DNA from 2 places in the Plantactinospora sp. WMMC1484 genome. Region 1 is predicted to be linked to the other one. Evidence: predicted binding sites of a transcription regulator. Region 1 holds the regulator's gene; the other holds the start of a gene.
What was found. The regulator HrcA, encoded in region 1, represses chaperone genes, less so after heat shock. The targets are predictions, from matches to a motif close to GGTTNGCACNCTCNNNNNGAGNGTGCNAACC.
Positions count from the first base shown of each region.

Region 2: groL (chaperonin GroEL) is a predicted target of HrcA. The motif match lies at 2,335-2,365, and genes of this name have one in related genera.

Region 1 covers NZ_CP186055.1:2,911,482-2,914,892, forward strand. The annotation lists gene hemW (radical SAM family heme chaperone HemW) at 1-582, shown strand, start outside; gene ACN28C_RS12920 (DUF4870 domain-containing protein) at 652-1,323, opposite strand; gene hrcA (heat-inducible transcriptional repressor HrcA) at 1,604-2,623, shown strand; gene dnaJ (molecular chaperone DnaJ) at 2,713-3,411, shown strand, end outside.
Region 2 covers NZ_CP186055.1:663,574-666,984, forward strand. The annotation lists gene ACN28C_RS02935 (GNAT family N-acetyltransferase) at 1-99, shown strand, start outside; gene groL (chaperonin GroEL) at 462-2,084, opposite strand; gene ACN28C_RS02945 (cold-shock protein) at 2,924-3,127, opposite strand.

The DNA.
Region 1 (3,411 bases):
GCGGGCGTGGACCACGTCAGCGCGTACGCCCTGATCGTCGAGGACGGCACCCGGTTGGCCGCCCGGATGCGGCGCGGCGAGCTGCCGTACCCGGACGACGACGTCGCGGCGGACCGCTACCTGGCCGCGGAGGCGGCGCTGCACGCGGCCGGCTTCTCCTGGTACGAGGTGTCGAACTGGGCCCGGACGCCGGACGCCGCCTGCCGGCACAACCTGCTCTACTGGACCGGCGGCGACTGGTGGGGTCTCGGACCGGGCGCGCACAGCCACGTCGGCGGGGTCCGCTGGTGGAACGTGAAGCATCCGGCGAGCTACGCCGCCCGGCTCGGCGCGGGTTCCTCGCCGGGACAGGCCCGGGAGGTGCTGTCGGCGCAGGAGCGGCGGGTGGAGGACGTGCTGCTGCGGATCCGGCTCGCCACCGGACTGCCGCTGGCCACCCTCGACGACCAGGGGCGGGCAGGTGCGGCCCGGTCCCACGAGGCGGGCCTGCTGGACGGGTCCGCGTACGCGACGGGGCGGGCCGTGCTCACCCTCCGGGGCCGGCTGCTCGCCGACGCGGTGGCCCGGGAGCTGCTGCCCTGACTTGTGCTGCCCTGACTTGTTAGGAGGGGGCCCTTCTTATACAGAAAACGATAAGAAGGGCCCCCTCCTTCACTTGACCATGCGGATGGTCATCGGATAGCGGTACAGCACACCCTCGTTCGCCTTCATGCCGGCGATGATCGAGAAGACCAGCACCACCACCCAGGCGATGAACGGCAGGAAGAGCAGCACGATCGTGCACATGCCGATGATCAACGAGACGATCGAGATGATGCCCCAGGTGATCTGGAAGTTGAGCGCCTCGACCGCGTGGGCGCGGACGGTCGGTGACTCGTTGCCCTTGGCCAGCAGCGCGACCAGACCGGCGAGGAAGCCGACCACGATGCCGCCGAAGTGGGCGATCAGGGCCCAGGTCTTCTCGTCGTCGTTGGCGTAGCCGGCCGGGGCCTGGCCGCCGTACGGGTTGCCGGGCGGTGGGTAGCCGGCACCGGGGTAGCCGCCGCCCGGGGGCTGGCCACCGGGGGGCGGATAGCCGCCACCGGGCGGGGGATAGCCGCCGGGCGGCGGGTAGCCGCCGGGCTGCTGGTAGCCGCCGCCGGAGGTCGGGTATGTGCCGCCGCCGGAGGTCGGCGGGGGAGTGTCGGATGCGCCGTACTGGGGTGCCGAGGGCGGCGGCGGGTATCCCTCGCCGGGCGTCGAGTACGAGCCCGGAGACATCGGGGCGGTGGGGTCGTGGGGCTGGCCGCCGTACTCACCAGGAGGGCGAGGTGGTTCAGTCATGCGGTCACGGTAGGGGGCGGGGACAAGCGGCGCCACCCACCCCTCGGATCGAGTCTGGACAATAGCCGACCGTACCTGCTAGGTCGACCGGGGTAGGGTGTGCTGGCAAGCCTGTTGTCCGGGTTCGGATAGCCCATCCAAACGATCATCGCGTCGGGTACGTCTTGGTCGTAGACTGGCACTCGCTACAGTCGAGTGCCAGGGGATTCCGTGGCCCGACCGTCGTGGTCGCCCCGGTCGTTTCGCCCAGCCGGGGCCGGGACGTCGCAGGGAGGTGAGGATGGGTCTCGACGACCGCAAGCTCGACGTGCTGCGCGCGATCGTGGAGGACTACGTCGCCACCCAGGAACCGGTCGGCAGCAAGGCCCTCGTCGAGCGGCACCAGCTCGGCGTCTCGCCGGCCACCGTCCGCAACGACATGGCCGTGCTGGAGGAGGAGGGCTACATCCGGCAGCCGCACACCAGTGCCGGCCGGGTCCCCACCGACCGTGGTTACCGCCTCTTCGTGGACCGGCTCTCCCGGGTCAAGCCGCTGACCCCGGCCGAGCGGCGGGCGATCGAGCGTTTCCTGGTCGGTGCGGTGGACCTCGACGACGTGGTGCACCGTACGGTCCGGCTGCTCGCCCAGCTCACCCGGCAGGTCGCCGTCGTGCAGTACCCGAGCCTGGCCCGCTCCTCCGTCCGGCACCTGGAACTGGTGCCGATCTCCACCACCCGGCTGATGCTCGTCATGATCGCCGACACCGGCCGGGTGGAGCAGCGGCTGGTCGAGCTGCCCACGCCGATCAGCGCCGACGACGTCACCGAGCTGCGCCGGCTGATCAACGAGCGGCTCGGCGGCCGGAAGCTCGCCGAGACCCCGCCCCTGGTCCAGGCCCTGGTCGACGAGGCGGTCCCCGGGCTCTGCCCGGCGATGACCACGCTCGCCACCGTCCTGCTGGAGACGCTGGTCGAGCGGCACGAGGAGCGGATCGCGCTGGCCGGCACCGCCAACCTCACCCGGGGTGGCCTGCTCGACTTCCAGGGTTCGCTGCGGCCGATCCTCGAGGCGCTCGAGGAGGAGGTCATCCTGCTCAAGCTGATCGGCGAGGTGGAGCCGAACACGCTCCAGGTCCGGATCGGCGACGAGAACGAGATCGACAACCTTCGGGCCACCTCGGTGGTCAGCACCGGATACGGTCCGGGTACGACCATCGTCGGCGGGCTCGGCGTGTTGGGGCCCACCCGGATGGACTATCCGGGCACCATCGCCACGGTGCGGGCCGTGGCACGCTACGTCGGCGACGTGCTGGCGCAGTGACCACCAAGCTCACCTGACGAGACCACCGCACTCACCTGACGACGACCGGCGGACGGTAACGCGAGACAGACATGAGGACACGGAACGCAGTGGCCAAGGACTACTACGGGATTCTCGGCATCAGCCGGGACGCCTCCGACGACGACATCAAGCGCGCCTACCGCAAGCTGGCGCGGCGGTACCACCCGGACGTGAATCCGGATCCGGAGGCACACGAGAAGTTCAAGGACATCAACGCCGCGTACGAAGTCCTTTCGGACGACCAGAAGCGGCAGATCGTCGACCTCGGCGGCGACCCGCTGGCCCCCGGTGCCGGGCCAGGTGCCGGCCCGGGTGGCGCCGGTGGCCCCTTCGTCGGCTTCCAGGACATCATGGACGCGTTCTTCGGCGCCGCCGGCGGCTCCCGCGGGCCGCGCCCGCGGACCAGGCCGGGCGCGGACGCGATCCTTCGGCTCGAACTCGACCTGCCGGAGACGGCGTTCGGGGTGGAGGCGCCGATCGCGGTGGACACCGCCGTGCTCTGCACCACCTGCTCCGGCGCCGGCACCGCCCCCGGCACCCACCTCGCCACCTGCGAGGCGTGCGGCGGGCGCGGCGAGGTGCAGTCGGTGCAGCGCACCTTCCTCGGCCAGGTCGTCTCGTCCCGGCCGTGCACCGTCTGCCAGGGCTACGGCACCGTCATCCCGCACCCCTGCCCGACCTGTGCCGGGGACGGCCGGGTGCGTACCCGCCGCTCGCTGACCGTCAAGATCCCGGCCGGGGTCGAGGACGGCATGCGGATCCGCCTG
Region 2 (3,411 bases), 2.2 Mb from region 1:
CGGGCCGAGATCGGCTGGGTCGGCCCGGTGCCGTTCTACGCGGCCAGCGCGGGTGCGCGGATCGAGCGGGTGTTCTTCCTCTACCGCAAGCGGCTCTAGGCCGCCCTCAGGGCTAGGCGCCTCCGGGTTGCTTCCAGGAGAGCCTCGCCACTACCCGCCCGCCGTCGACGAACAGCGAACGTCCGGCCCCTGGGCGGGCACTCGGGCGCTCGGGCGCTCGGCCCCTGGGCGGGCACTCGGGCACTCGGGCGCTCGGCCCCTGGGCGGGCACTCGGGCGCTCGGCCCCTGGGCGGACGCTGTCGGGTCACCGCGGTCGGCGTGACCGAGGTCTGCCGAGGCTGGCCGTCCCGCAGATAGGTCAGTGGTACCTGATCGCCCGGCTCGACGCCACGCAGCGCCCCGAGGAAGGAAGGGGGCGGACCGCTGACGCGGTCCGCCCCCTTCGACGTGGAGCGTGGACTCAGAAGTCCATGTCCCCGCCGCCCGGCGCAGCCGGGGCAGCCGGGGTCTTCTCCGGCTTGTCCGCCACCACAGCCTCGGTGGTCAGGAACAGGGCCGCGATCGACGACGCGTTCTGCAGCGCCGACCGGGTCACCTTGGCCGGGTCGATGATGCCGGCCTGGAGCAGGTCGACGTACTCACCGTTGGCCGCGTTGAGGCCGTGCCCGGCGTCCAGGTTGCGGACCTTCTCGACCACGACGCCGCCCTCGAGACCGGCGTTGACGGCGATCTGCCGCAGCGGGGCGTCCAGCGCGATCTTGACGATCTGCGCACCGGTCGCCTCGTCGCCGGCCAGGTCCAGCTTGTCGAAGGCGGTCTTGCCGGCCTGCACCAGCGCGACGCCACCACCCGGGACGATGCCCTCCTCGACGGCGGCCTTCGCGTTGCGCACCGCGTCCTCGATGCGGTGCTTGCGCTCCTTCAGCTCGACCTCGGTGGCCGCGCCGACCTTGATCACCGCAACACCGCCGGCCAGCTTGGCCAGGCGCTCCTGCAGCTTCTCGCGGTCGTAGTCGGAGTCGCTCTTCTCGATCTCGGCGCGGATCTGGTTCACCCGGCCGTTGATCTGGTCGGCGTCGCCGGCACCGTCGACGATGGTGGTCTCGTCCTTGGTCACCACGACCTTGCGGGCCCGGCCCAGCATGTCGAGGCCGACGGCGTCCAGCTTGAGGCCGACCTCCTCGCTGATCGGCTGGCCGCCGGTCAGGATGGCGATGTCGCCCAGCATGGCCTTGCGGCGGTCACCGAAGCCGGGAGCCTTGACGGCGACCGACTTGAAGGTGCCCCGGACCTTGTTGACCACCAGGGTCGCCAGGGCCTCGCCCTCGACGTCCTCGGCGATGATGGCCAGCGGCTTACCCGACTGCATGACCTTCTCGAGGATCGGCAGCAGGTCCTTGACCGTCGAGATCTTGCTGTTGACGATCAGGATGTACGGGTCGTCGAGCACGGCCTCCATCCGGTCGGGGTCGGTCATGAAGTACCCCGAGATGTAGCCCTTGTCGAAGCGCATGCCCTCGGTCAGCTCCAGCTCGAGCCCGAAGGTGTTGCTCTCCTCGACGGTGATGACGCCTTCCTTGCCGACCTTGTCCATCGCCTCGGCGATAATCTCGCCGACGCTGGTGTCCCCAGCCGAGATGGAGGCGGTGGAGGCGATCTGCTCCTTGGTCTCGACGTCCTTGGCGAGCTTGCTCAGCTCCTCCGAGACGTTCGCGACCGCGGCCTCGATGCCCCGCTTCAGGGCCATCGGGTTCGCGCCGGCCGCGACGTTGCGCAGGCCCTCGCGGACCAGCGCCTGGGCGAGGACGGTCGCCGTCGTCGTGCCGTCACCGGCAACGTCGTCGGTCTTCTTGGCGACCTCCTTGACCAGCTCCGCGCCGATCTTCTCGTACGGGTCCTCGAGTTCGATCTCCTTGGCGATGCTCACACCATCGTTGGTGATGGTCGGAGCGCCCCACTTCTTCTCGAGTACGACGTTGCGGCCCTTCGGGCCGAGCGTCACCTTCACGGCGTCGGCGAGGGTGTTCATGCCCCGCTCAAGGCCGCGGCGCGCCTCCTCGTCGAACGCGATCATCTTGGCCATACGGCGTTGTCCTCCTGGACACTCGCGGCCACCGGGAACCTTGCCGGCCCCGGATGTGCCGCCTGGTTACGCACCTTCGGACGTCACTACGGCACTGGCGGACGGGGTCGCCGGCACCGAGGTGCCGGCTCGACTCCGTCGCGCTGTGCGACAGTGACGTCCGTCGGCCGGGCCGGACAGCCCGCGACGACCGGCCATGTGCCGCGCACCTGCTTGCACAGGTCCACGACCGTGGCCCTACCGCCCCGACCTTTGGCACTCACGATGTGCGAGTGCCAAACACTTGTTTAGCACTCTCCCCTGCCGAGTGCAAGCGGCTGGGCCAGTCGAGCCGGGAGTTCGGGCATCTCGCGGTGCCCGGGCCGCACTCCACGGCCCCTCCGGCCCTCCACGGGCACCCGGCAGGCACGCGGGCAGGCCGGCACCCCGGGCAGGCCGGCAGGCACCCCGGGCACGCCGGCAGACGGGGGACCCGAGCGTCAGCAGCGGGGCGGAGTGAGAGGCAGGCGAGCGCCACGCCGTGACATGGCAGCGCCGCACGCGACCATTCGCACGCATACCTATCCGTGCACGCCGCACGGTAGTCGGGCACAGCCCGGACAAAGGGCATCCCAAGCGGGACAAAGGGCATCCCAAGCGGTCGGAAAGCTCGGGATCTGGAAATCAGGGATCGAATTCCTCTGCCCCGGAAAGAACCGGCCGCACGTGCCCTCCCGGACGCGCGGCCACACCGGATCCGACGGGCGTCGTACCGGCGGCCTCCGTCCGGGGTGGGGCCTAACGTCCGGGTGATTGAAGAAGGAGAGGTCCGTGAGAGCTACGGGCGGTGGCCCGGCAGCTCAGGCGATGACCCGGACCTTTTCCGCCTGTGGGCCCTTCTGGCCCTGGGCGATCTCGAACTCGACGCGCTGACCGTCGTCAAGCGCCTTGTAACCGTCCATCTCGATCGCGGAGAAGTGGACGAAGACGTCCTGCCCGCCATCGACGGCAATGAAGCCGTAGCCCTTTTCGCTGTTGAACCACTTCACGGTGCCCTGCGCCACGGTGCACTTCCTTACTTCGGTCGCGTCGGAGCTGCCCGAGCTCCGGCGACGACATAGCCTGCCGGGGCCGCCGACTCGCTTTCCCCTAATGGATCATGCGGTGATCGGATCTCACGAATCGAGCGGCCGAACCCGCACCGTACACCAAGGTCGGGTCACAGCGCACTAGTCCAAAACGGGCACGAGGCGGGCAACCGGGCGGTCGCTTTCCACCTCTCACCTATTGGCGGCCGTCGTTGCCCAGGTCACCGGGGTATGCGCAGAAACCTGCAAGGCCCCGTTAC